4 regions of the Paraburkholderia sp. BL6665CI2N2 genome follow, and region 1 is predicted to be linked to each of the others. Evidence: riboswitches for the same ligand, from Rfam matches in the RefSeq annotation. Region 1 holds a riboswitch; each other region holds the start of a gene.
The links. Region 1 has a riboswitch for cobalamin ahead of B0G81_RS00995 (CbtB-domain containing protein). Riboswitches for the same ligand answer to the same signal wherever they lie in the genome.
Positions count from the first base shown of each region.

Region 2: it holds a riboswitch for cobalamin, as region 1 does, so the genes downstream of both, cobG (precorrin-3B synthase) here and B0G81_RS00995 (CbtB-domain containing protein) in region 1, are expected to answer to the same signal.
Region 3: it holds a riboswitch for cobalamin, as region 1 does, so the genes downstream of both, B0G81_RS29840 (TonB-dependent receptor) here and B0G81_RS00995 (CbtB-domain containing protein) in region 1, are expected to answer to the same signal.
Region 4: it holds a riboswitch for cobalamin, as region 1 does, so the genes downstream of both, cobA (uroporphyrinogen-III C-methyltransferase) here and B0G81_RS00995 (CbtB-domain containing protein) in region 1, are expected to answer to the same signal.

Region 1 covers NZ_SORC01000001.1:222,032-229,699, reverse strand. Annotated here, with positions in the region: gene B0G81_RS01025 (LysR family transcriptional regulator) at 82-984, opposite strand; gene B0G81_RS01020 (alpha/beta hydrolase) at 1,234-2,310, shown strand; gene B0G81_RS01015 (MFS transporter) at 2,307-3,665, shown strand; gene B0G81_RS01010 (alpha/beta fold hydrolase) at 3,685-4,707, shown strand; gene B0G81_RS01005 (hypothetical protein) at 4,807-5,247, shown strand; gene B0G81_RS01000 (histidine phosphatase family protein) at 5,266-5,853, opposite strand; adenosylcobalamin (AdoCbl) riboswitch at 5,942-6,095, shown strand; gene B0G81_RS00995 (CbtB-domain containing protein) at 6,098-6,319, shown strand; gene B0G81_RS00990 (CbtA family protein) at 6,331-7,071, shown strand.
Region 2 covers NZ_SORC01000001.1:2,096,206-2,103,873, reverse strand. Annotated here, with positions in the region: gene metE (5-methyltetrahydropteroyltriglutamate--homocysteine S-methyltransferase) at 1-1,273, shown strand, start outside; gene cobM (precorrin-4 C(11)-methyltransferase) at 1,347-2,072, opposite strand; gene B0G81_RS09405 (cobalt-precorrin-6A reductase) at 2,119-2,841, opposite strand; gene B0G81_RS09400 (cobalt-precorrin-5B (C(1))-methyltransferase) at 2,844-3,941, opposite strand; gene cbiE (precorrin-6y C5,15-methyltransferase (decarboxylating) subunit CbiE) at 3,941-5,335, opposite strand; cobalamin riboswitch at 5,420-5,599, shown strand; gene cobG (precorrin-3B synthase) at 5,683-7,386, shown strand; gene B0G81_RS09385 (precorrin-8X methylmutase) at 7,379-7,668, shown strand, end outside.
Region 3 covers NZ_SORC01000001.1:6,644,670-6,652,337, reverse strand. Annotated here, with positions in the region: gene B0G81_RS29850 (ABC transporter ATP-binding protein) at 1-730, opposite strand, end outside; gene B0G81_RS29845 (iron ABC transporter permease) at 730-1,782, opposite strand; gene B0G81_RS29840 (TonB-dependent receptor) at 1,813-3,714, opposite strand; cobalamin riboswitch at 3,805-4,076, opposite strand; gene B0G81_RS29835 (ATPase) at 4,285-4,641, shown strand; gene B0G81_RS29830 (cell division protein ZapA) at 4,638-4,952, shown strand; RNA gene ssrS (6S RNA) at 5,086-5,267, shown strand; gene B0G81_RS29820 (EVE domain-containing protein) at 5,375-5,833, shown strand; gene B0G81_RS29815 (SIMPL domain-containing protein) at 6,008-6,739, shown strand; gene lgt (prolipoprotein diacylglyceryl transferase) at 6,838-7,668, opposite strand, start outside.
Region 4 covers NZ_SORC01000001.1:2,732,247-2,739,914, reverse strand. Annotated here, with positions in the region: gene B0G81_RS12185 (CHASE2 domain-containing protein) at 1-1,195, shown strand, start outside; gene B0G81_RS12180 (DUF4136 domain-containing protein) at 1,192-1,836, shown strand; gene bluB (5,6-dimethylbenzimidazole synthase) at 1,858-2,517, opposite strand; gene B0G81_RS12170 (cobyrinate a,c-diamide synthase) at 2,501-3,799, opposite strand; gene cobO (cob(I)yrinic acid a,c-diamide adenosyltransferase) at 3,803-4,405, opposite strand; gene B0G81_RS12160 (cobalamin biosynthesis protein) at 4,402-4,875, opposite strand; gene cobA (uroporphyrinogen-III C-methyltransferase) at 4,872-5,648, opposite strand; cobalamin riboswitch at 5,886-6,137, opposite strand; cobalamin riboswitch at 6,206-6,499, shown strand; gene cobW (cobalamin biosynthesis protein CobW) at 6,687-7,668, shown strand, end outside.

The DNA.
Region 1 (7,668 bases):
TAGCGTATTTGACGTCGATGGATGGCTGTTGGTTATTCAGCCGGTACGGCGAGAACGCAAAATCCGTGCCGGTTGACGGATTCATGCGCCGGCGCGCTTCTTCACCAGTTGAATGAAGCGCGTGGCCGCGCTGTTGTGCAGTGCGGCGGGATAGGCAAGGTGCAGCGGCGCGCTGAGTTTCGAAGGGTTCGCGAGCGTGCAGTACACGGTGCCCACCTGGTCGTAGCGCTGCATGGAAGCGGGCACCAAGGTCACGCCCAGACCCGCCGCCACGAGGTTGATGCCCGACACCATGCGCGGCACTTCGCGGGCAATGCGCGGGACGAAGCCCGCCTGCCGGCAAGCGGCGAGGATGTCGGCATACATGCCGGGTGCGCCCGGACGACGGACCAGAATGAAGTCTTCGTGCGCCAACGCTTTCAGCGACACTTGCGGCCGCTTCCTGCCCTTGAGCAACGGATGACCCACCGGCAACACCACGACCATCGGTTCGTCGAGCAGCAACTCGAACGCCACGCCCTCGCGGGCGTCGACCGGCTTGCGTAGAAACGCCGCCTGGATCTGGCCCGCGGCCAGACGCTCGATGATCTCCGCCGCGTTGAGCTCGGCCAGGTCCACGGCGACTTCGGGGCAGACCGCGCGAAACGCGCGGATCGCCTCGGTCGTAAATGGATGGAACGAGGCGGAGCTGGTCAGTCCGATCGAAATCGTGCCGAGTTCTCCACGCGCAATCCGGCTCGCCTTTTCGACAGACTGCTGCAGATTTTGCAGCAAGCGTTGCGCGTCTTCCGCAAAGGCCTGACCGGCCGGCGTCAAGGTGACGCCGCGCGGCATGCGCACAAAGAGTTCGAAGCCGATCTCTTCTTCCAGCGTTCGAATCTGCTGCGACAGCGGCGGCTGTTGCATGGCCAGCCGCTCCGCTGCGCGCGTGAACTGGCCTTCTTCGACGACCGCCAGAAAGTAACGCAGATGCCGCAGCTCCATGGTGTTTTGTCTCCTCAGCAGCGCATGAAGGCCGGTTCGATGCCATACATATTAAATATGAATGGTGCATAAAACAGGTATTTTACATTTACCATGTCCGCTCCTACGATCTCGTCCATTGCATTCCGTCCGAACCAGGCCGGTATGGCGCTTGGTATTCGCCTCCGGTTCCGAGTATTCGGTTTCTCTACGACGGATTTGACGATGCGCCGCGTTCAAGACTGCGCACGGTTATCAGGAGCAAGCTGGATGACTTTGAATCTTTCACGACGTATTGCGGCGTTGTGTATGTCGACAGGCGCGGCAGTGCTGATGACGTTCGCGCAATCCGCGTTCGCGGTCCATGCTTACGAACCGCATCTGAAGCCGGTCGCGACGATCTCCGAAACGCGCTTCACGCTCGACACGCCGCAAGGGCAAGCGCAATTCCCGCTGTATCTGTCGAAGGATTGGAACGTTGCGCAGCCGCGGGTGACGCGCGCGGTCATCGTGATTCACGGCAAGCTGCGCAATGCGGACGTGTACTTTCGCACCGCGCAGAATGCCCGCGATGCCGCGCATGCGGACCCCGACGCCACGCTGCTGATCGCGCCGCAGTTCCTCGCCACGCTCGACACGCGCGTACACGACGAGCCCGCCGATCTGCTGCGCTGGACCGGCGACGCCTGGATGGGCGGCGAAGCGGCGCGCGCGCCGCTGCCGATCAGTTCGTACGAGGTGCTCGATGCGATCGTCGCGCGTCTTGCCGATCGCAAGCTGTTCCCCAATCTGCGGCATGTGGTGTTCGCCGGGCATTCGGGCGGCGGCCAGGTCGTGCAGCGCTACGCCGTCGCGGCGCGTAATATCGCCGCGTTGACCGGCGAAGGCATCGACGTGCGTTACGTGGTGGCGAGCCCGTCCACGTATGCGTATTTCGATGCGCAACGGCCTGACGCGCAGGGCATTGCCGCGCCGTTCGATGCCGCGCAATGTCCCGACTTCAATCAATGGAAATACGGCATGGACAACCGGCCGCCGTATCTCGACGACCGCACGCCCGCGCAACTCGAAGCGATCTATGCGTCGCGCCGGGTCGACTACCTCGTCGGCGGCGCTGATGACGATCCGCAGCAGAGCGCGCTCGACAGAACCTGTGCCGCCGAAGCGCAAGGGCCGCAACGCGTGGCGCGCGCCGAAGCGTACTACCGGTATATCCAGTCGCGTCATCCGGACGGCCTGAAGCAGCACTTTCATATCGTGCCGGGCGTGGGGCACGACGGTGCGCGCATGCTGACGTCGGTATGCGCGCTGTCAGCAATATTCGACACTCCGGGATGCGGGCAATGAGCGAAGCGACCTTCAATCAGCGCGACGGTGTCGCGGCTGGAGCCGATGCGGCGAACGCCTTGAGTCCGTCGATGGTGCGGCGCGCGATCTTCGCCTCCGTGCTCGGCAATGGACTCGAGTGGTTCGACTTTCTGATCTACGGCTACTTCGCGAAGATCATCGCGCAGGTGTTCTTTCCCGGCGGCAGCGGTTTCGTGTCGATCATGCTGACGCTTGCGACGTTTGCCGTCGGTTTTATCGTGCGGCCGATCGGCGGCATTCTGCTCGGTATCTACTCGGACCGCGCGGGGCGACGCAAGGCGCTCTCGCTGCTGATCATTTCGATGGCGGCTAGCACGTTGCTGATGGGTCTCACGCCAGGCTATGCGAGCATCGGCATCGCTGCGCCGCTGTTGGTGGTGCTTGCTCGCTTGTTGCAAGGGCTATCCGTGGGCGGACAGTTTGCGACGGCTTCCGCGATGCTGGTCGAGTACGCGCCGCCGCACAAGAAGATGTTTTACGGCAGCTTCAACATGTCGGCGCAGGCGTTCGCGTTGCTGCTGTCGTCCGGCGTCGGCTATCTGCTGACCACGCAGTTCACGCATGAGCAACTGGTGACGTGGGGCTGGCGTTTGCCGTTTCTGTTCGGCGCGCTGGCGGGGCCGTTCGGCTTCTATATCCGGCATCGCGTAGCCGAGTCACCGGAGTTCGAGCGGCTGCTCGAACACAAGGAGAAACCGCCGCGCGTCACGATCCGCCAGTTCTTCCGCGATAACGGCGACGCGGCGATCTGCGCGATGGGTGTGATCATCGTCGGGGCGGCGACTAATTATGTCTGGCATTCCTATCTCTCGGTGTATGTCGAACGGCAATTGCATTTGCCGCTGTCCACCGCGTTGCTCGGCGCGTTCGTGTCCGGTGTGCTGAATCTGTTTCTGTTTCCGCTGTCCGGCAAGCTCGCCGATCGTTATGGCGCATACCGGCTGTTCTATCCCATCGTGATCGCGTGGATGGTCTGCGTGTATCCGCTTTATCACTTCGTCGTGACGAATCCGACGCCGGGGCATTTGTTCATCGCGCAGATGATCGCGACGCTGTTCCTCGCCGCGATGTCCGGCGCGCATCCCGGCATGCTCGCGACCTTGTTCCCCGTGCGCAGCCGTTCGGCGGGCGTGGCGCTGTCGTACAACATTGCGGTGACGCTGTTCGGCGGCATGGCGCCGCTCACCATCACCGGCTTGACGCGCGTGACCGGCAGCAGCCTCACGCCCGCGTTTTACCTGATTTTTGCCGGCTTCGTGTCGCTCGCGATGGTGTACTTCACGCGCGCCGGACGCATGTCGAGCGGCGCGGCGGCTAGACCCGCCACTCATTGATTGACCACGAGCCTAACGCATGACCCAGCCTTTCATCACAGACGACGAACGCGCGCCGAATGAACATCCGGTCGCGGTCGTTGCGAACCGGCATCTGAGCGTCACGACGCGAGCCGGCAGCGGCACCGTGCCGGTGTTTTCCAATGGCGATTGGCTCGCGCCGACGCGTGATGTCCAACGCGCCGTGATTCTGATTCATGGCCGCTTGCGCAACGGCGACACGTATTTCGAACTCGCGCAGCGTTCGTGCGCGCTTGCCGGCGGCAGCGCGGCCGATACGCTGCTGATCGTGCCGCAATTTCTCGCGACCGCGGATGTCGACGCGCATGAGCTGCCGCCGTCCACGTTGCATTGGGACTGGACGAGCTGGATGGCCGGCGAGAACGCCGAAGGTCCCGCGCCGATCAGTTCGTTCGACGTGCTCGACGCGATTGTGGACACGCTGGCGTCGCGCGAGCAGTTCGCGTCGCTCGCCGAGGTGGTGATCGCGGGACACTCGGGCGGCGCGCAGGTCGTGCAGCGCTACGCGGTAGTAGCGCGAGACGAGGCGTCGCTCGCGGCGCGCGGTATCGCGCTGCGCTATGTGGTCGCGAATCCTTCGTCGTATGTGTACTTTGATGCAATGCGGCCGGTTGGGTCGGTTGCGTCCGCTGTGTCCGGCGAGTTTGCGGCGTTCGATCGGGCGAGGTGTCCGTCGTTCAATCGCTGGAAGTATGGGCTCGAGGATTTGCCCGCTTACTCTCGCGACGCGGCTTCAGCGGCCACGCTCGAAGCGCGTTACGCGCAGCGTGACGTGACCGCGCTGCTCGGCGGCGCGGATTGCGATCCACAGCACCCGGCGCTCGACCGCTCGTGCGCCGCGCTGGCGCAAGGTGAACACCGGCTCGGGCGCGGGCTGGCTTATGCGCGCTATATGGCGTTGCGGCATCCCGAAGGATTGGCGAAGCATCGGACGTTTGTGATCGATGGTGTCGGACACGATGCCAAAGGGATTTTCGGGTCGGCGCAGGGGCTGGCGGCTTTGTTCGGTACTGGACTGTAATGATGGTGACTGAAGCGCGGTCTTGACTAGTCAGCGCTCATGGGCATGAAGCGTGCTACCGCGCTGGTACCTGCGAGTGACTTCAAGGACCGCGCCGACATGAACAGAACCCGATTGCTTGCCAACGCGCTCGCCGCTGCGTCGCTGGGCGTTTTGCTGACCGGCGGTGCGTATGCCGACGATGCGCCTAGCCCTTGCACATCCCTGAAGCGGATCGTTGCCGCGGCCCCTGGCGGGCTCGCCTCATTGACGTCGGACGACGGCAAGGGCGTCGCGCAGCCTTACGGCGACGACGCGCAATGTTCGGCGAGTCACGGCGCCTATCAATGCACGTGGACGCCGCATCACGACGCCGGCTCGAATGCCGACGCGCTGCAAGCTGTCGCGGCGGACGTCGCATCGTGTCTGCCCGACGCGACGCACGATCAGAATTCGCCGGGACGTCAGCACTTTTATCTGGGCGCGAAGGGTAAGCGGACCGATATCACGCTGACGCCGACCGGGTCGAACAAGCTGCGTCTGGTGGTGTCGGGTAAGTAAGCCGCCGAGCAAGCGCCACTAGTGTGACGCCGGCCACCATGTCCAGCCGCGCGACGAGTGCCGCAACTCGATGATCGAAAGCGGTGCGATTTCAATGCGCGGAAATACGACGGGCGATGCCCCGAGCGCATACACGATCGCTGCCCGCAGTACCGGCGCGTGGGTGACGGCGATCACGTTGCTCGATGCGCGATCGGTCTCGCCGTCTAACAACGCTTCGAGCCATTCTCCTACCCGTTTCACGAGTTGACCGAACGACTCGCCGCCGTGAGGCGCGGCGTCCGGATCGCGCGTCCATGCGGCGACGTCTTGCGGCGCTTCGGCTGCGAGGTCGGCGAGCCGCCGTCCTTGCCATGTGCCGTAGTTCAGATCCGCCAGACCGGCGTCGACCGATGCCGCGAGGCCTAGCGCCGTCGCCGTTTGCCGCGCGCAGGCGGCCGGGCTGACGAAAGCCGGTGACTCTTCCGCGATCGCCAGGCGCAAGCGTGCGGCGTGGGTTTGGGCTTCGGCGAGGCCGCGGGCGTCGAGCGGGTCGTCGGCGGGAAAACGGCCTGCGCGCTGGGCGGCGGTCGATGCGTGGCTGACCAGTAACAGCCTTGTATCCATTCTGTTCTTGTCCTATCAAGCCACGCCCCGAAGCCGAACGCCGACGGCATGAAACGTGTGTTTTGCGTTGCCGGGTGCCCAAGTTTAGCGCGTAGAATAGCGGGACTGCGAAGCGCGGAAGCCGGTGAGAGCCCGGCGCGGTCGCGCCACTGTAATCGGCAGCACAAGCCGAAAGCCAGACCTGAGCTTCGCACCAATCCTCTGCAATGACTATCGGGGCGCGTTACCCCAGGAGATGTCCATCATGACCGAAGCTGTTTTCGATCCCGCCAACCAGCCCGTGGCCCAACCCACGCCGATTCCGCTGCGCGAGTTGTTGCCTTGGGTCGTGTTCGGCGGTTTGCTGTTGTTGCTCGCGCTTTACTTCGTGGGTGCGGAACAGGGTGCCACCTCGCTGGTGCCGGGCATGTACGTGCATGAGTTCGTGCACGACGGCCGCCATCTGCTCGGCTTTCCCTGCCACTAACGGAGTCGACCATGGTGGGTAAATTATTGGTACGCGGGATGCTTGCAGGCATCGCCGCGGGACTTCTCACGTTCGGCTTCGCCCGGGTAGTGGGCGAGCCGCAGGTCAATCAGGCGATTTCATTCGAAGAAAAGGCGGACGCCGCGAAAGGCGAGGCGCCCGAGCCTGAGATGGTAAGCCGCGATACACAGCGGGGTATCGGCTTGTTGACTGGCGTGCTGACTTACGGCGCGGCATTCGGCGGCCTGTTCTCGCTGGTGTTCGCTTACGCTTATGGGCGAGTGGGCGCGTTGAGCCCGCGCGCGTTGTCCGCATGGCTTGCGCTTGGCGCGTTCATTGCGCTCGCGATCGTGCCGAATCTGAAGTATCCGGCGAACCCGCCCTCGGTCGGCGACCCTGAGACGATTGGGACGCGCACGGGGCTGTTCTTCCTGATGATTGCGATCTCGCTGGTGGCGATGGTGTTCTCGCTCAAGGTGCGGCGCCGTGCGGCGATGAAACTTGGCGCGTGGAACGGCTCGATCGTGGGGGCGGTGGTGTTCATCGTGATCATCGCTGCGGTGCAGTTGTCGATGCCCGCGATCAACGAAGTGCCGGAGGCTTTCCCGGCGGTGCTGCTGTGGAAATTCCGCGTCGCGGCGCTCGGTATGCAAGCGATTATGTGGGCGACGATCGGGCTGCTGTTCGGCGCGCTGGTCGAGCGGATTGCGTCGATGCGGGTGGCGGGGCGGCCGGCGGTGAAGTCGGCTTGATTTGCATGACGAGTGCGGCCGCTTCGGCGGTTGCGCTCGGCGGTTTGCTCGCCGTGCTTCGCTCTCCGCAGTTTGCGCGCAGTGGTCAAGATGGGTTATGCGTCAAGGAGTTGGGGCGGTTGTGGGGTGGTTATCCACAGGCTTGCGAACAATTTCTGTGGATAAATTCGCCCGCGACGCTCAAGAGCTACAAACATCTGTTCCGTTCGAATTTAACAACCTGGTTGCTGGCACACGGCCTCCGGTTGTCCGCATCATTGGGACAGGGCAGGTGTTTTGCGTGACCATTCAGAGCGACTCCGGTCGCCCTTTTTTATCTTGTCGCTTGCTGCGCGTTCCCGGATTTGTCCGATGTCACGGCTGCGTACACGACCCTCTCATTGATTCTGCATGTCGGCACAATTCCCCTCCTGATCTGCAGACGCGCTCGCGTTGCCCGCGCCCGTCGCAAGCTTTTTTATGCCTGCGCCGACGCCAGCCCGGTGGCCCGTGTTGATGCACGATACATAACATGCTCAGGACCGGGTGGATAACCGTCAATGCAACTGGACGCCGCTGACATTTCCCAGCGTTATTGCGAAATAGTCCTGCTGACTA
Region 2 (7,668 bases), 1.9 Mb from region 1:
ATCCTGGCTAGCCTTCGCCACGGAAAAACTGGACGAAGTCGCCACGCTCGCCCTCGCCTTGCGCGATCCTGCGGCGGCCGAAGCGACACTCGCTGCCGCTGACCGCGCGCTCGAAGCGCGCCGCGGTTCCAGCGCGGTAGTCAACGCGCTCGTGCAAAAACGCGTGGCCGCGGTGAGCAGCGCAATGGCCGACCGGCAAAGCCCGTTCGCCGAACGCAATCGCCTGCAGCGCGAGGCGCTCGGCCTGCCGCTCCTGCCGACCACGACGATCGGCTCGTTCCCGCAAACGCCGGCGATCCGCCAGGCGCGTGCCGCCTACAAGCGCGGCGAACTGCGCGCACTCGACTATCTGCAGCGCATGCGTGCCGAGATCGAGATCGCCGTACGCAAACAGGAAGAGTTGGGACTCGACGTGCTGGTGCATGGCGAAGCCGAACGCAACGACATGGTCGAATATTTCGGCGAACAGTTGTGGGGCTATGCGTTCACGGAAAACGGCTGGGTGCAGAGCTACGGGTCGCGCTGCGTGAAACCGCCGATCATTTACGGCGACGTCTACCGTCCCGAACCGATGACGGTCGAGACCACTCGTTACGCGCAGTCTCTCACGCAGCGTCTGATGAAGGGCATGCTGACCGGCCCGGTGACGATGCTGCAATGGTCGTTCGTGCGTGACGACCAGCCGCGCTCGACTACCGCGCTGCAACTCGCGCTCGCGATCCGTGAAGAGGTGGTGGATCTGGAAAAGGCCGGCATTCGCATCATCCAGATCGACGAACCGGCTTTCCGCGAAGGCTTGCCGTTGCGTCGCGCCGATTGGGCCGCGTATCTGGAATGGGCCACGCGCGTGTTCCGCATTTCAGCCGCGGGCGTGGCCGATCAAACGCAGATTCATACGCATATGTGCTATTCGGAGTTCAACGACATTCTGCCGTCGATCGCCGCGATGGATGCCGACGTGATCACAATCGAGACCTCACGCTCGGCGATGGAACTGCTCGACGGCTTCGGCGCTTTCGCGTATCCGAACGAAATCGGCCCGGGCGTCTACGATATCCACTCGCCACGCGTGCCGGATGCGCAAGCCATGGAACGTCTGCTGGAACGCGCGTGCGAAGTGATTCCCGCTGAACGCTTGTGGGTCAATCCGGATTGCGGGCTGAAGACGCGCGGCTGGCCGGAGACCGAAGCAGCGCTGACGAATATGGTTCGGGCCGCCAAGGCATTGCGTGTGAAGCTGGCGGCGAGGCAGCCGGATGAAGTGACGGCGTAAGAGGATCTGGCGTTGCGAGCTAATCCGCGCACTGTGCGACGGTGCGCGGATGGGCTTTTTCACGCAGACGGTTTCAGTCTTTCGCATACAGCGTCGAGTCGGCGAAGCCTTCGGCGGCAAGCACCTCGCCGACCAGGATCAACGCGGTCCGCTCGATGGAGGTCGATTGCACCTTGCCGACAATATCGTCGAGCGTGCCGGTGATTTTCTCCTCGTCGGGCCAACTCGCGCGATAGATCACCGCGATCGGACACGTGCCGCCGTAATGCGGTCGCAATTCATCGACGATCCGCGCGAGATGCCGCACGCCGAGATGAATCGCCATCGTCGCACGATGACGGGCGAGGTCGGCGAGCTGTTCGCCTTCGGGCATGCTGGTTTTGCTCGCGAAGCGCGTGAGGATCAGCGTCTGCGAAATATCGGGCAAAGTGAGTTCGCAACCCAGCGTCGCCGCGCATGCCGCCGTGGCGGTGACGCCCGGCACGATCTCATAGGGTATCTTCAGTTCGCGCAGTCTGCGGATCTGTTCGCCGATCGCGCCGTACAGCGACGGATCGCCGGAATGCACGCGCGCCACGTCCTGGCCTTTGTCGTGCGCGGCCGCGAGCAACGCGACGATCTGATCGAGGTCGAGTTCGGCGGTATTAACCACCTGCAGCGCCGCATGACCTTCGAGCACCGCGGCCGGCACGAGCGAACCCGCATACAGGATCACCGGACAACTGCGCACGAGGCGCTGCCCTTTCACCGTGATCAGTTCGGGGTCGCCAGGACCCGCGCCGATAAAAAACACCGTCATTCACTACTCCCTGATTCGTTGAGGCGGCGTGGCATGCATGCGCGATTCAGACGGCGCGTTGCAGTGCGTCGAGCAAATCCGAAACGCTTTCGAATTCCCTCTCTGCTGCCGGCAATTCAGGTCGGCGCAGCATCACGACCGGCAAACCGCGTTCACGCGCGACTTCGAGTTTTGCTTCAGTCGCCTGGCCGCCGCTATTTTTGCTGACCACCACGTCGAAGGCTTGCAGGGCGAATAGCGCGCGTTCACCTTCGAGCGTGAATGGACCGCGCGCCGCGAGGATCCGCGCACGCGGCGTGTCGACGTGCGCTTCGAGACAACGCACGACCCAGAACTGATGAGGCGGGATTTCGTCGAGATGCGCGAGCGGTTCGCGGCCGAGCGTGAAGAGCGGTTTTCCGAACGGCGCGAGCGTATCCGTGAGTTCGTTCCAGTCGCCGACCATGCGCCAATCGTCGCCGGCTTGCGGCTGCCATGCCGGGCGGCGCAGTGCCCAATTCGGCACGCGCGCGGCGCGGCTTGCCTGCGCCGCGTTCGCGCTGATTCGCGCGGCATACGGGTGCGTCGCGTCGATCACGAGATCGATACCTTCACCGGCGATGTAGCGCGCCATACCTTCGCTGCCGCCAAAGCCGCCGACTCGCACCGTGCACGCCAGATCCTCCGGCAGCTTGCCGAGGCCGGCGAGACTATACACGTGCTCGGGCGCGAGTTGCCGCGCGATCCGCAACGCGTCGCCGGTGCCGCCGAGCAGCAGAATCCGCTTCATTTTCATTGCGCGGCTCCGATCAGCTTGCCCTGGCGATCGATCGCGAACATTTCGACGTTGACCTGCGGCGGCACGATCTCGCGCGCCACCGCCAGTGCGTGCCGGCAGACGATATCGCCGAGCGGCACCTGCCGCGCGTGCGCCAACGCGACCGCCTGCTGACTCGTGTTGGCTGCGCGGATCGCCGCCTGAAGCGCGTCGTCGGCGCCCTGTTCGGCGGCCCATTGCGCGAGCCGCTCGAGGTCGATGCTCGAATTGCGGCTATGCAGATCGAGATGACCCGCCGCCAGCTTGCTGAGCTTGCCGAAGCCGCCGCACACGCTCAGGCGCTCGACCGGCGCGCGCTTCATATGCTTGAGCACCGCGCCGACGAAGTCGCCCATCTCGATCAACGCGATATCCGGCAGGCCGTAGTGCGCGCGCATCGCGTCCTCGCTCGCGTTGCCGGTGCAGGCGGCGAGATGGGTATAGCCGTTGGCGCGCGCGACGTCGATCCCCTGATGAATCGACGCGATATACGCCGAACACGAAAATGGACGCACGATGCCGGTGGTGCCGAGGATCGACAACCCGCCAAGAATGCCGAGACGCGGGTTCATCGTTTTCAGCGCGAGCGCTTCGCCGCCTTCCACGCCGATCGTCACTTCGAAGCCGCCGCCGTACGCATGCTCCGCCGCGAGTTCGGCCAGATGCTCGGTCATCATTCTGCGCGGCACCGGGTTGATGGCGGGTTCGCCGACCGGCAGCGTCAGCCCCGCGCGCGTCACCGTGCCGACGCCCGGCCCCGCGCGAAATATCACGCCCGCTTCGGCGACGAGGCGCACGCGCGCGAAAACGACGGCGCCGTGCGTGACGTCGGGATCGTCGCCGGCGTCCTTGATCGTGCCGGCTTCCGCGCCTTCATCGCCATTGCCGATCAGGCGGCAGAACACCAGCGGCATCGGCACATGCTGCCCCTTCGGCAACACGATCTCCGCCACTTCGCTGACGACACCCGCGAGCAACAGACGCGCCGCCGCCAGCGACGTCGCGGTGGCGCAACTGCCGGTCGTGTAGCCGCTACGCAGCGGCGCGGGTTGTTCGGGGGATTCTTCGCGCATCAGGGTTCGGGCGATGGGTCGGTGGGGGTGGCGCCGGTGTTCGTCGCTTTCGTCGAGTTGGTCGTGTTGGTGACATTCGTGGCGCTCATACCGCTTCCGGCACTTGCAGCACGCCTGGCATTCGGCACATCCGTCGCATTCGTCGCGTTAGCCACGGTTTCGGTTCCCACGAGGCTCACGCCCTCGCCGCTCACCGGCTTCGTCACCTCCAGCAGCGTGATCGGCAACGCCCGCCGCCACGTGTCGAACCCGCCAAGCGGTTGCGCGTCCGCCAATGCGATCCGTGTCAACGTCCCGCCATGCCGCTCGCGCCACGCCATTAACGCCGCCTCGCCTTGCAACGTGACCGCATTGGCGACCAGCCGCCCGCCTTCGCGCAGACCAGCCCAGCATGCCTCCAGCACGCCCGGCACGGTCACGCCGCCGCCGACGAACACGGCATCCGGCACCGGCAACCCCTGCAGCGCCTCAGGCGCGCGCCCCGCGACGAGTTGCAGCCCCGGCACACCCAACGTATCGCGATTGTGTTCGATGAAACGTTGCCGTTCCGCGTGCCCTTCGATCGCAATCGCGCGGCAGGTGGCATGCGCGCGCATCCATTCGATGCCGATCGAGCCGCTGCCCGCGCCTACATCCCACAGCAATTCGCCGGGCGTCGGCGCGAGGCGCGCGAGCGTGATCGCGCGCACGTCCCGCTTGGTCAACTGGCCGTCGTGACGAAACGCGTCGTCGGGCAAACCGCAGCTCAGCGGCAGACGCGGCGCGCCTTCAGTGGCACGGCAGTCGAGCGCGATCAGGTTCAGCGCGGCCACCTCGCCCGCGGACCACTGATCCGCGCGGCCGTCGATGCGCCGCTCCAGCTCGCCGCCCAGGTGTTCCAGCACACTCATGCGGGTCGCCCCGTAACCTCGTGCGTTCAGCAATGCCGCGAGCGCCGCGGGCGTGCGCCCGTCCGCGCTGAGCACGAACATGCGCGCGCCGTCATGCAGATGCGCGTTCAGTGCGGGCAACGGCCGCCCCACCAGCGACACCGTCGCGACGTCCTGCAACGGCCAGCCGAGCCGCGCGGCCGCCAGCGACAACGACGACGGCGCCGGCAGCACCCGCAATTCTCCCGCCGGCAATTGCCGCGCGAGTGTCGCGCCGACGCCGAACAGCATCGGATCGCCGCTCGCCAGCACGCACACGGCTGCGCCGCGCTCGGCCAGCAAGGGTGCGAGATCGAACGGACGCGGCCAGGCGGCACGGCGCGCGGCGAGACGCGCGGGCAGCATCGCCAGATGACGTTCGCCGCCGTACACCACCGACGCTTCCAGCAAGGCACGCCGCGCGGGCCGCCCCAAACCGGCGAAGCCGTCGTCGCCTATGCCCACCACCGTCAGCCACGCGGGCATGCATCCATCCTCATTCTGTGTCTTCAAATAATGCGCTGTGCCACGCCGATCAAAGCGTCCAGCCTCGTTGTGCTGTTCGAAAAAAGGCATAATACAGCCGCCGGTGCCCTTCGGGGCCGAAGAGGGAACACAGTGCCACTGTGGCTGCCCCCGCAACTGTATGCAGCGAGTCCGCCTGCGCTCCACGCCACTGGTTCGACCGGGAAGGCCGCGGCGGACCATGACCTGCCAGCCAGGAGACCTGCCGGCGAGACTGTTCGTGCCAGCCAACATCGGGCGGGGTGTACCGATGCCGCAGCCATGCCCGCCTCACGGCATGCTCGGGCTGTCGCGCGACGCTAAACCCGGTGTCCGTCTTGAATCAAGCAACGCCCTCCACCGTTTTATCCGACGCAGCCGGCACGCTGCGGCCCTCGGCGTGTCCGGGGCTGCTGCGCATCGTCGCCGCGCGCGACGGCGGGATTTGCCGGATCAAACTGCCCGGCGGCGAATTGAGCGCGGCGCAGGCTCGGGCGATCGCGGAGGCTAGCGCGCGGCACGCGGCCGGGGTGATCGAGTTGACCAATCGCGCGAATGTGCAGGTGCGCGGCGTGAGGCGCGGTGAAGAGGCGGCGTTGATCGCGGCTTTGATCGACGCGGGTCTTGGGCCGATGCCGGCGAACGGCGTGGCGGGCCGTGCGGACACGACGGCGGCTGTCAACGCTGTGAATGCAGTTGCCGCCAGCGCCGTGAACGCAGAGGCGGAGAGCGCTACAGATGCCGGAGCCGCGAACATAAAGGCAGAGAGCCCTGCGGACGTCGAAACGGCGAACGCGACGGCGCAGAGCGCTACAGATACCGAACCCGCGAACGCAATGAATGAACGGGCCTCGAAAGCCCCGGCCGCAGCAGCGCAGCGATTGGGCACTGCCCACGCACTCTCCGCCGCGACCGCCGCCGACGACGTCCGCAACGTCATGATCAGCCCCGCTGCCGGACGCGATCCGTTCGCGCTATTCGACACGCGCCCGCTGTGCGCCGAATTGCTCATGATGCTGCAAAGCGAAGCGCGTTTCGCGGCGCTGTCGCCAAAATTCGCACTGTTGCTGGACGGCGGCGAACGGCTCGCGAGAGTGGACCATCCGCACGACGTGTGGCTCGCGGCGTCGCAGGAGGTGGACGGCGTGCGGTTCGTGTTCGGGTTGGCGGGTTGTCCGCCTGTGAGCGCCTACGCCGGCGCGCTTACGCAAAGCCAAAGCACCGCGCTTGCAAAACCGGGCGTGAACAACACAGGGGCTCTAGCCGCAATCATGCCTGCACAAGTCGCGGCCCTAGTACGCGCGCTACTCCTGACATTCCTCGACCTCGCCGCCGCCGACGCCACACGCATGCGCCACCTGCTAACCGCGCATTCCGTCGACGCGGTGCTGCATCACGCCGAGCAATACCTCGACTTCCCACTGACGCGAAACGCGAAGCTCGCGAACTGGCATCGCGCTACACCAGCCGACGCCAACCTTCGCCTCGGCGCCCACGCCCAACGCGAGCCCGGAGCGTGGCACGTCGGCGGCCAGCCACCGCTGGGACGTCTCGACGCAGACACGCTAACGGGACTCGCCACGCTGTCGCAACAGCACGGCAACGCCACGCTTCACCTCACACCCTGGCAAAGCGTGCTGTTACCCGACATCGCCACGCATGCCGTTCCGACCGTGTTGTCCGGCCTGAACGCCCTCGGTCTCGCCTGCGATCCCGCACACGCGATTACGCACCTGATCGCGTGCGCCGGATCGGGCGGCTGCGTGAAGGGCCTCGCCGACACCAAGAACGACGCGTTGCGCCTCGCGGCTCGGCTGCCCGCCGGCGTGGACGTGCATCTGAGCGGCTGCTCGCGCTCGTGCGCCGCCGCGCATTGCGCGCCGTTCACGCTGCTCGCCGCCGCGCCCGGCCTCTACGACCTTTATCGGCGCGACGGCCGGCCCGGCTTCGGCCAGTGCGTCGCGCGCCAACTGACGATCGGCGAGGCCGCCGACATGCTCGAACGCCTCGCCCGGAGTGACACCGATGCTTGATTACATTCGCGACGGTCAGGAGATCTATCGCCAATCCTTCGCGACGATCCGTGCGGAGGCCGACTTGTCGCGCATTCCCGCCGACCTTGAAAAACTCGCGGTGCGCGTGATCCACGCATGCGGCATGGTGGATGTGATCGACGATCTGCAATTTTCCGCGGGCGCGGACGCGGCGGGCCGCGCGGCGCTCGCGCAAGGCGCGCCGATCCTGTGCGATGCCGGCATGGTCGCGCAAGGCATCACGCGCGCGCGGCTGCCGGCGAACAACGAGGTCATCTGCAC
Region 3 (7,668 bases), 6.4 Mb from region 1:
GGCTCGCCAGCGTCGGCGTCAGCACGTCGTGCACCGGTCCGGCATACACGCCGCCCGCGCCGTCGAGCAGCAGCGCATGCGTCGCGAAACGGCGCGCGAGGTTCAGGTCGTGGCATGAAAACATCACTGTACGCCGAGGCTCGCGCGTCCACGCGGCCAGCGCTTCGAGGCAGTCGATCTGATGATGCAGATCGAGATGCGACAACGGTTCGTCGAGCAACAGCAACGGCGCGTCCTGGCACAGCACCGCCGCCAGCGCCACGCGTTGCCGCTCGCCGCCCGAGAGCGACAGCACATCGCGCGCGGCGAATGCGGCGAGTCCCAACAGATCCAGCGCCGCGTGCGCCGCTTCGCGATCGGCTTCGCGTTCCCAGCCCCAGCCGCTGAGATGCGGGAAGCGGTTCAGCATCACGATATCGAGCACGCTCGCGCTGAACGCGTCGGGCGCGCTTTGCGGCATCAGCGCGCGGCGTTGCGCGAGCGGCATTGGCGGCCAGTCGGCGAGGCGCACGCCATCGAGTTCGACATGTCCCGCGCACGGTTGCAGCAAACCCGCGAGCGTGGAGAGCAAAGTCGTCTTGCCCGCGCCGTTCGGGCCGGCGATACACCAGATCTCGCCGGCGTAGAAGGTATGCGTGAAGGCGTCGAGCAAAGTGCGCGCGCCGACGCGCAAGGTCAGACGTTGCGCGCTGAGGGTCGCTTCATGAGAAGGAGCGTGACGGGTTTGCATCATCGGCGCCTGCGCAGCAGCATCCACAGAAACACCGGCACACCGATGATCGACGTGATCACGCCGACCGGCAACTGCGCCGGCGCGATCACGGTGCGCGCGATCAGGTCCGCGCCCATCACCGCGACGCCGCCGCCGAGTGCGGCGGCCGGCAGCAGCATGCGCTGATCGTTGCCGAACGCGAGCCGCAGCATGTGCGGCACGACCAGTCCGACAAAGCCGATGGTGCCCGCCGTCGTCACCGCCGCGGCCGCGGCGAGCGAAGCCACCAGATATACCCGCAATCGCAGCGGCATCACCGCGACGCCTAATGCCTGCGCGGCGGCGTCGCCACGCAGCAGCACATTCAGACGCGGTGCGGCGGGCACGATCGCAACCAGCACGATGACGAGCGCGATGAGCGCCGTCCACGGCATCGCGCCGCCGTTGAGGTCGCCAGTCAGCCAGAACAGCATGCCGCGCAAGCGGTTATCGGGCGCGAGATTGAGCAGCAAAGTTATCAGCGCGCCCCAGCCCGCTGCGATCACCGCGCCGGTCAGCAGCAAACGCGGCGACGTGTCCTGCGGTTCGCCGCGCCACAACTCGCGGCGCGCGAGGCCGAGCACCAGCAGGATCGACACGAACGCGCCGGCGAATGCGCTTGCGTCGACAATCCACCATGCGCAACCGGCGATCATCGCGACCAGCGCGAAGCTCGCCGCACCGCCCGATACGCCCAATACGTAGGGCTCGGCCAGCGGATTGCGCAACAGCACCTGCAGCAACGCGCCGGCCAACGCGAGCAGCGCGCCGCAGGCGAAGCCGGCTACCGCGCGCGGCAGACGCAGCGTGCGGACGATTTCCGCAGTCAGGTCGGCGGTGCCGACAGACGGCGCATGCGACGGCATCAGCGCCGCCAGCACACGCATTGGCGCGAGCGATACGCTGCCAAGCGCGAGCGACGCCATCAGCACCGCCAGCGCAATCAGGGCGAGCGCCAGCCAGATCGCGGCCGCGCGCTTCGCGCTCATCACGCGCAGTGTCGCGGGCATCGAACCCGAATGGCGATTCATCCGCGCGAACTCAACGAGGAGGCGTAACCATCACTGCTGCTGCCAACCAACCGTGAGATACGCACCACGCCGTGGCGAGTTATACGAGTAGGCCGTTTCATAGTCCTTGTCCAACAGATTCTGGATTTGCGCGGCCACGTACCATGCTTTCGTGATGTTGTAGCGCGCCGACAGATTCACCACGCCATAGCCGCCCAGCTTGCCGCTGCTGTCGTTGCTCGGGCCGCTCACGATCCACTCGCCGCCCACCCGCCACCCGGCGATGCTGCGGTTCACCGTCAGCGCCCCGAAGCGCCGGGCGCGCCGCACGAGGTCGGCATCGTTGTCGAGGTCGACGGGATTTTGCAGCGTCAGCGACGCGCGCACGTCCGTCTTGCCGACATGGCCGCTCCACGATCCTTCGATGCCCTGCACCTTCGCATGCCCGACGTTCTCGGCCAGATAGATGCCGGGCGTCACCTGCTCGTAGTTAATCAGATTCGAATAGCGCGTCTGGAATGCGGAAAGGCGCATCACGCCGAGCGCATTCGATGCGTACTGCAGCGCGGCTTCGATCGAATGGCTGCGCTCCGGCTGGATAGACGGATTGCCGCTGATCGGATAGTACAGATCGTCGAAGCTCGGCGCGCGAAACGAATCCGAATAGCTTGCGGTCACCTTCCAATGGCCGGTGATGTCGAAACCGTAGCCGAGATAGTAACTGTTCGCTCCGCCGAAATCGGAATACTGGTCGCGCCGAACGTTGGCCTGAAACTGGTTGCGCCCGAAGCGTCCCGTATAGCCGGCGAAGCCCGAATCCACATGACGGTCCGGCGCCGCGAACGTGTCCGAATCGAGGCTTTGATCGAGATGCTCATAACCGACCTGCAGTTTCTGCTGCGCGGCCAGCGCGAAATCGTTCTGCCATGTGTATTGGCGATTGTCGGTATCGAAGCGGCCGTTGTACACGCCGTTGGTGTTCGACACGCTGCGGTCGTCGCCTTCGGCGACGATGAAGTGCGTGGTCCACCAGTCGGCCAGCTTGCCGTTCGCGAACACCGAGACCTGGCGCACCTTGCTATACAGGTTGTTCAGATCGGTCGGCACGCCGTACGCGTTGTCGTAGCTGTTGTTGCCGTTCGACTGCAAGTAGCTGGCGCCGGCGTCCCATTTGTCGTTGAACTTGTGGCGCAGCGAAGCCGAGACGCTCTCGTTCAGATAACCGTTCGCGTTCGGATTGGCGCTGGGCGCCTCCTTCGTGTTCAGCGACGAGAAGCCGTCGTCCTTCGAACGCGCTAGCGAAATGCTGAAGGTGGTATTGCCGTCCTGGTCCAATGCGCCGTTCACGCCCGCCTGCTGCGTCTGCGTGTGATAGCTGCCGTAGCCGAGCGAAAAATTGAAACGCGGCGGGTGATCGCCGCCGCTTTTCGTGAACACCTGCACCACACCGCCGATCGCGCCCGAGCCGTATAACGCCGACACGTTGCCGTTTACCACCTCCACGTGATCGATCTGGTCGAGTGGAATCTGCGCGAGTTGCGGGGCACCCAGACTCACCGAATCGACGCGCACGCCGTCGATCAGCAGCAGCGATTGCGTCGAGGACGCGCCGCGCAAGGAGAGGCTCGTCGTCGAACCGGGACCACCCGTGCGCGAGATTTGCGCGCCGGGCGCGAGTTGCAGGAGGCCCGGCAAATCGGTCGCGGTGGTGTCGGCGATATCCTGCTGATCGAACAGCGAGGTCTGCGGGATCGTGTCGGCGAGCGCTTGCGGCCCGCGATCCGCGGTCACCACCACGGGCGACAGCACCGCCGAAGAGGACACCGAACTCGAAGAATCCGCCGACGAAGACGAAGCAGATGAAGCAGAAGATGGAGACGCAGCTTGCGCGTGCACCACGATCGGCAGGCTCGAAAAGGCGAGCAGCGCCGCGCGGGCGAAGGGGGACAGCATGGGGTGAACGTCCTGTGGATAGCGTGCGCGGCCCGCTTCCCCGCAGGCCGATGCGTAACGAGGCGCCCGCGTATTTAACATTTTCGCGCGGGACGTGCCTCTCCCTCTGGCCGGTATCCGGGCTGGCGACGCATCGATCCCGCCTTCCCACGCGAGACGCGCAGTGGCACACTCGCGAGTTGAACTTCCAGCTCGCGAGCGGGATCGACTTGCATGACGAATGTGGTCGCTTACCGTTGCGGGGGCAGCGCAGGTTGGCGCGTTTAGCTGAATCCAGATGAACCGCGCGCCCTGCTTCCCGTTTAACTGCGTGGGCCGTTGAAAAAATGCCGCACGCGGGCACCAGAGTGCGGGCAGTTTAGGAGCGGCCTCGGAGTCCGTCAAGAATGGTGAGATCGCAGGCCATGTGTTCTGTTAAGTGCAGGCTCTTGTCCGACGCGTGAGTACTTTTTCATCATATGGTCGATAAAAAGCCTGCACAAAGCGATGTTGTTACGTCTCGAAACGAGACAATTGTCGGAACCTGCGACATTCCGCGCTAAAATGCGATGTCTTTAGAGGACGCAGCAGATGCTCACCGAACTCGAAACACTTTCACAAAATATCGGCAAGCTGATCGCGATCAGCCAGCGCCACAATGAGGCGCGACTCGCGCTCGAAGAGCAACTCGCGCAATCGCGCGCCGACGCCGAAGCCACGCGCACGGAACTTGCAATGCTGCGCGAGGAACGTAACGCGCTGCAGGCGGAGCGCGACGCGCTTTCGGCGAAGATCGACGACGCACAAGTGCGCCTGAACGCGATCCTCGAGAAGCTGCCGCGTGCGCGCGCGCACAGTGAGCCGGACAACCAGCTCGATCTGCTCGAGCCGGCTCAGCAAGTAGCCGAAGCCGGGAGCGACGTGACCCGCCACGGAGAAAATGCATGACCACCAAGCAGATCGAAGTATCGATTCTCGGCGTGCCCTATCGCCTCGCCTGCTCGCCGGAAACGGAAGCGGCGCTGCTCGAAGCGGTTGCACGCGTCGACGCCGAAATGTCGAAGATCCGCAATAACAGCAACGTGCGCGGCACGGATCGCATTGCCGTCATGGCTGCGCTGTCGCTGGCATCGGAACTGCTTAGACTGCAATCGAGCGTGAGACACGGAGAAGCATTTCCCGCTGAAGAAATCCGGCGTACAATGCATCAAATGAACGAACAACTAGGTACTGTGATTGAGCAGTACAGCGTGCAATAAGGTACATGTGTTATCGTGCTGCCGGTCCTGAGATCGGCGGCGGATTCAAACGGAATGTGTGAGCACAAGGTGTGCAAGATTCAGCAAACGTTTGAGTTCAATCGGTAGTTCGTTTTTCAGCTTCATCGGTTTAGCTTCCCTGCCTGGTTCGCCAAGGTCATATATTCCTTGAACCAATGCCATGTGCACGGTTGCGGAAATTTGTAGCACGGGTGTGCGCGTCACTCTGTCTGATGTACCCGAAGTGTTGCTAACTGCGACCAATTCTGAACCCCCGGTTCAGGATGCCGGCCTAGCGGCTAAGGCGGGGACCTTATTTAGAACGGCATCGGACTTCGGTTCGGTGCCGTTTTTCTTTGGGCGCTGTTTTTTGTTGGCCGATTTCTTCCGCATCTTCAACCCCTTAACGTTCAATTCGATTCATGCGCTACTGGCTAATGAAGTCCGAACCGGACGAAGCAAGCATCGACCATCTCGCCAACGCACCGCATCGCACATTGCCGTGGACCGGCGTGCGCAACTATCAGGCGCGCAATTTCATGCGCGACATGATGCAGGTCGGCGACGGTGTGCTGTTCTATCACTCGAGCTGTCCGGAGCCTGGCATCGCGGGCATTGCGGAGGTATCGTCCACTGCGTATCCCGACCCGACGCAGTTCGACAAGAAGAGCCCCTACTACGACGCGAAGTCGTCGCAGGAAACGCCCCGCTGGGTGCTCGTCGATGTGGTGTTCAAGAAGAAGATCCCGCTTATTCCGCTCGCCGCGTTACGCGAGCACGACGAACTCGCGGACATGCGCGTGCTCGCCAAAGGTAACCGCCTGTCGATTACACCGGTGACCGAGGCCGAATGGCGATTCATCACAAAACGGCTCGCCTGATCGTGCATGCACGATGAATGCGTGGCGCGTATTTGTGTACACGCAAACGTTAAAGCAACGTCAAACCCGGGAACCAAGCTCAGGTTACAAGCGCCTAACGATCTCGCAAACGCCATGCCACGGCGCGGCGTTTGCACCAATCGTGCACAACCTGTTCAAGCAAGGAGTCCAACAATGACGAAAAACACCGCACGTGCACTCGCTTTCGCTCTCGTCTGCGCCGCGCCCGCCGCGCTCGCACTGACGCCGGCCATGGCACGCGCGCAAAGCACCGGCCAATATCAGCCGGCAGGCGTGCTGTCGTTGAACGCGCAGGCCAGCGCCGAAGTGCCGCAAGACGTCGTCGATATCACGCTGTTCTACGAGCAGGAAGCGAGCGATCCGTCGGCGCTCACGTCAACGCTGAACCAGCGCGCCGATTCGGCCCTGCAAAAAGCCAAGGGTGTGAGCGGCGTGACGGCGCGCACGGGCTCGTTCTCGATCTATCCGTCCACCGACCGTGACGGGCGCATTTCCGCATGGCGCGGCCGGACGGAGATCGTGCTCGAATCGCACGACTTCGCCGCAGTGTCCAAGCTCGCGGGTCAGATGGCATCGATCATGCAGGTCGGCAATGTGCAGTTCTCGCTCTCGCCTGAAGCGCAGCGCGCGGCGGAGCAGAAGCTCACCGGCGAAGCGATCAAGTCGTTCCGCGAGCAGGCCGCTTCGTCCGCGCAGGCGTTCGGCTACAGCGGTTATTCGATTCGCGAGGTCAACGTCGGCCACAACGGCGTGATGCCGCGTCCGGTGATGATGATGAGCGCGCGCGCCATGGGCGCCGACGCAAAGGCCGCGGCGCCGGTGCCGATCGAAGGCGGAACGTCGACGGTAACCGTCAACGTGTCGGGCTCGGTGCAGATGAAATAACGCTTCCTGGTATTAGAAGCACTGCTTCGACGCAGTAAAAGAAAAGCCGCTCGCGCGGCTTTTCTCATTTGACCACTCGCCACGATAAACCGTAGCGGTCAGTTCGCGCTGACCGCCTGCGCCGGTTCGTGGCGCGCGCGGCGATAAGACCACACCAGCATGCCGATACCGACGACGATCATCGGCAGCGACAACCATTGCCCCATGGACAGTCCCATGGCCAGCAAGCCGAGGAAGTCGTCCGGCTCGCGCGCGAATTCGACCGTGAAGCGCGCGAGGCCGTAGCCGATCAGAAACACGGCGGAAATCGCGCCCATCGGCTTCGGCTTGCGTGAGAAGAAGAACAGCACGAAGAACAGCGCGACGCCTTCCAGCGCGATTTCATACAGTTCCGAGGGATGGCGCGGCAGCATGTGATATTGCGCGAACACTTCGTTCAGATGCCATTGCGCGGCCAGTTGCGGATGCGCGGTGAGCCACGCGGCGTCGTCGGGCGCGGCGCCTGGAAACAGCATGGCCCACGGCGCCGACGGATCGGTCACGCGGCCCCACAACTCGCCGTTGATGAAATTGCCAAGACGCCCTGCCGCGAGCCCGGTCGGCACCATCGGCGCGACAAAGTCGGTGACCTGCAGCCACGAGCGTCTGCGCTGATACGCGAACAGCACCATGGCCAGCGTCACGCCGAGAAAGCCGCCGTGAAACGACATGCCGCCTTCCCAGACCTTGAAGATGTCGAGCGGATGCGCGAAATAAAAGCTCGCCTTGTAGAACAACACGTAGCCGAGCCGGCCGCCGAGAATCGTGCCCAACACGCCGTAAAACAGCATGTCGTCGATATCCTTGACGGTCCAGCCTTGCGCCGCGACATACGGCAAACGCAGCCGCAACCGGCCGACCACGATCGCCGCGATGAACGCGACGAGGTA
Region 4 (7,668 bases), 2.5 Mb from region 1:
CATGGCGCTGATGGCGCAGGCCGCGCAGCGCGTGCAGGACATGAAGCGTTTCGTGTGGGACAGCCTCGACAGCATGCCCGAGCCGATCCTCGTGAGCGACGTGCGCGGCGTCGTGCTGATCGCCAACCATGCTGCCAAGGCGCATTTCGCGCGGCTCGGCGCGCCGCTGCCCGAAGGCCGGCCGATGCAGGACGTGCTGGGCGGCTTGACCCTCGTAAAGACGATCGACACCGATGCGGCCTCCGATGCCGAAAACAATCTGCTCGCCCGCACGCACTGGCCGGCGCCGCTCGATCCCACGCGCCATGAATTCGCCGCGCTGATGGCGCATGGCGTCGAGGTGCGCGACGCCCACGAGCGCGATCATTTGCTGCGCTACGCGAACTGCACCAACGAGCAGGGCGAGACGACCGGCTGGATTGCGGGCCTCGTCGACGTGTCGGCCTTGCATGCGGCCGAGCGTCAGCGGGAAGACGCGCTGCGGCTGCTCTCACACGACATGCGTTCGCCGCAGGCGTCGATTCTCGCGCTGGTGGAGATCGAGCGTGCCCGCCGCGAGCCGGTACTCGCGCGCGGCGTGCTCGAACGCATCGAACGCTACGCGCAGCGCGCGCTGACGCTGGCCGACGACTTCGTGCAACTGGCGCGCGCCGAATCGCAAACTTATGTGCTCGAACCGGTGAGTCTCGCCGAGTTGCTGATCGACGCGAGCGACGAAGTCTGGCCGCAGGCGCACGCCAGGCGCATCACGCTGCACACGGAGACCGGCGCTCCCGACGACGGCCATTGGATCTGCGCCGACCGTTCGCTGATGACGCGCGCGCTCGTCAACATTCTGAACAACGCGGTCAAGTACAGCCCGCCGGATACGCGGATCGTGTGCAGCATTGCGAGCCTGACGCCGAAGGGCGTGCCGGCGGCGACGCGCGTGTCGTGCACGATTCGCGATCAGGGCTACGGCATTCCGAAAGAGCAGCAGGCCGGGTTGTTCGAGCGATTCCGGCGGTTTCACGAAACCGAGCGGCCGGAAGTGGGCGGCGCCGGGCTCGGCATGGCCTTCGTCAAGACGGTCGTCACGCGCCACGGCGGCGATGTCGAGGTGGCAAGCGAGCCTGGCCAGGGCACGGCATTCACGATCTGCCTGCCGGTGCTCGAAGACGCACAGTCGAGTGCCTCGTTCACGCCGCGCCCATGACATATGAACACACACCTTATCGAAGCGAGAAGATGGTGAAAGCACTCCTGATCTGTGCCGCGCTGGCCGCGGCAAGTCTCACCGGTTGCGCGGGTCTGAGCGCCGACGTGCATACCGCCGGCGCGGGGAATGCGGCCGCCGCGCTGCAAGGCGAGCGGACTTACACGATCGCGCGCATGCCGTCGCAAGAAGTCAGCGCGGATCATCCGCAGTTCGAGCGCCTGTTGGCGGACGAGTTGGCGAAGGAGGGCTTTGTCGAAACGAAGGGCGAGGCGGCGCGTTATCTGCTCTCGGTTGCCTACGACACGCGGCCGGCGACCATCGGCGTCAATGAAAACGGCTGTACATCAACCGACTGCCGGCGCGGGCCCGCTGCGCCATTCTCTCTGTTCGGCGGTCCCGCGTACCAGCATGCGCTGACGCTGCGGTTTTTCGAGCGCGCGAGCGGACAGGAAGTCTATAAGGTGAGCGCGGTGAGCAGCGACCGCGACGCCGATCCGCTGCATGCCATGCCGACGCTCGTCAAAAGCGCGCTCGCCAGGTTTCCCTTCGATGCGCCACCCGATTGGCGCGTGAAGTTGCGCGCCGACGAAACTGGCGGCGTGCCGGCCGTGATGTCGGTGAAGCCGCTTCAGCCGTAAGGGCTGTAACACGCGTCGAGCTTATTCCGGCGCATCGCTGCCTTCCGGCCAGCGGTTTTCGAACACGCAATCGGCGAGCGGCACGCGGCTCGCCCAGCGCTCGGTTTCCAGCATCGGCTCGCTATAAAACCGGTCGACGTGGCCGAGGCACAGAATCGCCACGGGACGCGCGCCCTCGGGCATGCGCAGCAGCTGGCGAACCGCGTCGACGTCGAACAGCGACACCCAGCCCATGCCGAGACCTTCGGCGCGCGCGGCCAGCCACATGTTCTGGATCGCGCACGCCACCGACGCGAGGTCCATCTCCGGCAGCGTGCGCCGGCCGAAGATGTGGCGCTCGCGGCCGTCCATCAGCGCCATCACCAGCAGTTCGCCGCAGTCCAGCATGCCTTCCACTTTCAGCTTCATGAACTCTTCGCGGCGTTGGCCGAGCGCATCGGCGGTGGCGAGCCGTTCGCTTTCCACCGCATCATGCAAGGCCGTGCGCAGCGCGGGATCGGTGATCCGCGCGATCCGCCACGGCTGCATGAAGCCGACGCTCGGCGCGTGATGCGCGGCGTCGAGCAGGCGCTGCAGCACTGCCGGATCGACCGGATCGCGCACGAAATGGCGCATGTCGCGGCGTTCGTAGATCGCGCGATAGACGGCGTCGCGCTCGGAATCGTTAAAAGGCTTCGCCATGGAACAGGGCGGCCGTGAAGGCCGGGTTGGAGGGCCAGTAAGCGTGCATGTAAGTCGCCACGATCGAGCCGGCGCGATAAAGGGCCTCGCCGGGCGCGTCGCCCTGCGGCCTGGTGGCCGAGCGCAGCGGCGTGAGCGAAGTGTTCAGCTTCGAGTAGTGAAACGTGTGGCCGGTCATCGGCCCATGCAGGCTGTCGATCTGCTGCATGCCGAGCGCGGTGAAGCGCGTTTGCATGGTCGCGTGGCCGGGCAGCAGGCCGAGCATCGGTGTGGTTACGCCGTGCGTGTCGGTGAGTTGGTCGAGCAGATACAGCATGCCGCCGCATTCGGCGACGAGCGGTTTGCCGGCCGCCGCGTGCGCGTGAATGCTCGCCGCGCTGTGCGTGTTGCTGGCCAGCGTGGCGGCGTGCAGTTCCGGGTAGCCGCCTGGAAGATATACAGCGTCGGTGTGTTCCGGCAGCGCTTCGTCGGCGAGCGGCGAGAAGAAAGCGACTTGCGCGCCGAGTGCTTCCAGCAGTGCGACGTTCGCCGGGTAGATGAACGAGAACGCGGCGTCGCGCGCAATGGCGATTGTCTTGCCGTCGAGCAGGCGCGGCAGGGTCTCAGGTGTCGGCGTACCGAACTCGACAGGCGGCGGCAATTCGGCGAGCGCGGTATGACCTAAAGTGTCAGCGGCGTGATCCAGCCGTGCGTCGAGATCGTCGATTTCTTCCGCCTGATGCAAGCCGAGGTGACGATCGGGCAGTGCGATTTCATCGCTGGCGGCAATGTGTCCGCACCAGCGCAGATCCGGCGGCAACGCTTCTTCGAGCATCTGCGCATGCCGCGCGGAGCCGACGCGATTGGCGAGCACGCCGTAAAACGGCACCTGCGGCCGGAATTGCGCGAGACCGAAGGCGACCGCGCCGAAGGTCTGCGCCATCGCCTTCGCCGAAATCACCGCGAGCACCGGCACGCCGAACGTGGTGGCGAGATCGGCGCTGCTCGGCGTGCCGTCGAACAGACCCATCACGCCTTCGATCAGGATCAGGTCGGCTTCGGCGGCGGCTTGCGCGAGCAGCGTGCGGCAGGCGGCTTCGCCCACCATCCACAGATCGAGCGACAGGACCGGTGCGCCGCTCGCGCGCGCCAGAATCATCGGATCGAGAAAGTCCGGACCGATCTTGAAGACGCGCACGCGTCGCCCCAGCCGCCGATGGTAGCGCGCGAGACCCGCGGTGATCGTGGTCTTGCCTTGACCTGAAGCAGGCGCGCTGATGAACAGGGCGGGGCACGCGGCCATCGCTCAGAACTCCACGCCGCGCTGCGCTTTCACGCCTTGCTCGCGATACGGATGCTTGACGATGCGCATTTCGGTGACGAGGTCGGCGGCTTCGATCAGCGCGTCCGGCGCGTGACGGCCGGTCACCACCACATGCAGCATCGGCGCGCGCGCGGCGATTACCGACAGAACTTCGTCGAGCGGCAGGTATTCGTACTTGAGCACCGTGTTCAGCTCGTCGAGGATCACCATCTGGTACTCGCCGCTTTCGATCATGCGGCGCGCTTCGTCCCAGCCTTTGCGCGCGGTTGCGATATCGGCGTCGCGGTTCTGGGTGTTCCAGGTGTAGCCGTCACCCATCGTGACGAAATCGCAGTTGGCGATCGCGCCGAGAAAGTCGCGCTCCGAGGTGTGCAGCGCGCCCTTGATGAACTGCACGACGCCGAGACGCATGCCGTGGCCCAGCACACGCACGGCCATGCCGAATGCGGCAGTAGTTTTGCCTTTGCCCGTGCCGGTGTTGACGATCAGCAGGCCTTTTTCGACGGTGGCGTGGGCCTGTTTTTTCTCGTGGCCTTCGCGGCGGCGCTCGGTCATGCGTTGATGCGATTCGGGGTCGGTCTTCATGGCAGGTCCTGTTGCTGTGTGTCGTTGTCTGGGTGTTCGGCGTGAGCGGCGTGAGCGGTGGTTGAGGCGATCGCCACGGTGACGCTGGCATAAACGGTTTTGCGCACGAGGAGCGAGGCGCGAGGCGCATGGCCTATGACGGATTCACCGAGCCCGGCTGCGACGTCGGCCACAGTGCCAAGCAGCGCGCACGGCTCGCAGACGCCGTCCACGCCGAGATGCTCGCGCACTGCCGCCGAAGGCACCGCGACAGGCATCGCCGCGATCTGTTCAAGGCTGAACAGTGTCAGCGGCAGCGCATGGCGAGCGCAGAATTCGAGGAGGCCCGCTTCGCGGGCTTTGGTATCAAGCGAGGCGACGGTGCGGATTTCGTCGAACGAATGTGCGCCGAGCGCGCCGCACACCGCGGCTTCGATCTCCTCGGCCGAGCTATGCAAACGGCAACCGATGCCGACGCTCAGCGTTTTCATCGCGTATCCGTTCCGTCCGCGACCGGCGTTGCAGCGCGTTCCGCATGCGCCGCCTCGCGCGCCAACGCGAGCGACGCCACCCCGCCGATCACCACGATCGCCGGCGACCCAAGTCCGGCACGCGCAACGGTCTCGGCAAATTCACCAAGCCGCGCCAGCGCGTGGCGTTGCTCGGGACGCGTGGCCGATTCGATCGCCGCGCACGGCGTGTCGGCGCTCATGCCGGCCGCGAGCAGCGCGCCGACGATATCGTTGAGTCGCCGCATGCCCATGTAGATCACAAGCGTCATGCGCGTGGCCGCGAGTGCGGCCCAGTCGGGCTCGCCGCTGCCCGCGCCGTGCCCGGTGACGAACACGACGCCCTGCGCATGATCGCGATGCGTGACCGGAATCCCGATCGCTGCGGGCGCCGCGATTCCCGCCGTGATGCCGTTGACGACCTCCACCTCGATACCCGCCGCGTGCAGTGCCTGCTGTTCTTCGCCGCCCCGGCCGAACACGAATGGGTCGCCGCCTTTCAAACGCGCGACGCTACGCCCGGCCCGCACATGTTCGAGCATCTGCGCGACGATGCCTTCCTGCGGTGTGGACGGATGACCGCCGCGTTTACCCACGTAGACGATCAGTGCGTCAGCGCGCGCGAACTGCAGCACCTCGGGGTTCACCAGATCGTCGACCAGCACCACGTCGGCTTGCGCCAATGCACGGGTGGCCTTGATGGTCATGAGTTCGACGTCGCCGGGGCCGGCGCCGATCAGCCAGGCGCGGGTCATCGCGGCGTGCACGGCGGGCGCCATGTCGTGACAAGCGGGAAGGGGTAAAGCGCGAAGGGTCGCCAGACGGCGGACGTTGGGGTCATGCAGCTACGGATTCAGGCATGGCGCAATGCGTGGTTCGTAGCGAGTTTCACACGAAACTCGCCTACGCGGACACTCTGCGTCGTGCTTTTAGCGCCTTCGCATCCGTCCCTCGCGGATTCCGGCGGCCGGCGGCGCGATGTTGCCCTGAGGTTCGCCGCCTCCGCGTCTGGCCGGTATCCGGGCTGGCGGCCTCACGCGCTTTGCCTTCCCGTCCGCATTCGCTGGAAATTGCCGGACAGTGGCTTAAAAAAACGCATGCGCGGCGCAAGTCGATTCAACATCGCGCCGCAGGTCGCTTACCGTTGCGGGGACAGCACAGGTTAAGCGCATGGCGCGCTGCCTGTTTCCCGTTTAACTGCACACGCGAATGCATGTGCGGGCACCAAACGCGCGCATACGATAGCACATGGCGCCCCGTCCGATAAGCGCTTGCGGCCTGGGGTTTCCTTGACGGCACCGGGCGGCGGGCCTACACTCGCACGCACTTTGGTGCTCGTGTGCGCGCTCGTGCGCATGCAGTTAAACGGGAAACAGGGTGCTCACCTGCCATGGATCGGGCCAACCTGTGCTGCCCCCGCAACGGTAAGCGAAATGTGGTGCTAACTGCAGTGTCGAACGCAGTCGGTTAGCGCCGCGGAGCCGGCTTCGATGTCCACGCGCAAGGCCGCGTCGGCATATCACCACTGGGCGAGAAATCACTCGTCCGGGAAGGGGAAGCGGCGCTTTCGCCAGCCCGGATACCGGCCAGATAACGAAGGACGAACGCCGCGGGGATGCGGCGCTACGTTCATGACTCATTCCCGCTTTCTGTTTTTCTGTTGTCGCGGCAACGCCGACTTTCGTCCCCGTGTTTTGTTATGGTCGTGGCTGGCCGGGCGTGTGCTCCGTTTGCCTCGGCATACGCTAAAAACACGCCGGCATGCACGTGCAACTCTACGGATGGACCTCACGATGCAAACTCAAATGCGCAAGATCCCCGTCACCATCGTCACGGGCTTTCTCGGCAGCGGCAAGACTACGCTGCTGCGGCATATTCTTCAGCATGCGGGCGGCAAGCGCATCGCGGTGATCGTCAACGAATTCGGCGAACTCGGCATCGACGGGGAAATCCTCAAGGGTTGCGGCATCGGTTGCGATGAAAACGGCGTCGAGACCGAAGGCCAACTGTATGAACTGGCGAACGGCTGCTTGTGCTGCACCGTGCAGGAAGAGTTTTTCCCGGTGATGGAAAAGCTCGTGGAGCGCCGCGATCAGATCGATCACGTGCTGATCGAGACGTCGGGTCTGGCGTTGCCGAAGCCCTTGGTGCAGGCGTTCAACTGGCCGCAAATCAAGAACAGCTTCACCGTGGATGCTGTGGTCACCGTGGTGGACGGCCCGGCTGCGGCAAGCGGCCAGTTCGCGGATAATCCGGTCGCCGTGGATGCGCAGCGCAAGGCCGATCCGAACCTCGATCACGAGTCGCCGCTGCACGAACTGTTCGAAGATCAGTTGTCGGCGGCCGATCTGGTGATTCTGAACAAAACGGACTTGCTTGACGACGCGCAGCAAAGCGCGGTAGAAGTTTCGATCCGCGAGGAAATTCCGCCGCAAGTGAAGATCGTTCGCGCGCACATGGGCCAGCTCGATCTGCATACGTTGCTGGGCCTCGAAGCGGCGTCGGAAGACACGATCCACTTGCGCCACGATCACCACGGCTCCGCCGACGACGCCGACCACCATCACGACGAGTTCGACTCCGTGGTCGTGCAGGCGGATGCGTCGTCGCGCGAGGCGGTGGTCGCCGCGCTGCAACAGCTGGTCGAAACCAACACCATCTATCGCGTCAAAGGCTTCGCGGCGCTGCCGGGCGCGGCGATGCGTCTGGTGATTCAAGGCGTTGGGCGGCGCTTCGACAGCTATTTCGATCGACGCTGGCAGGCCGGCGAAAGCG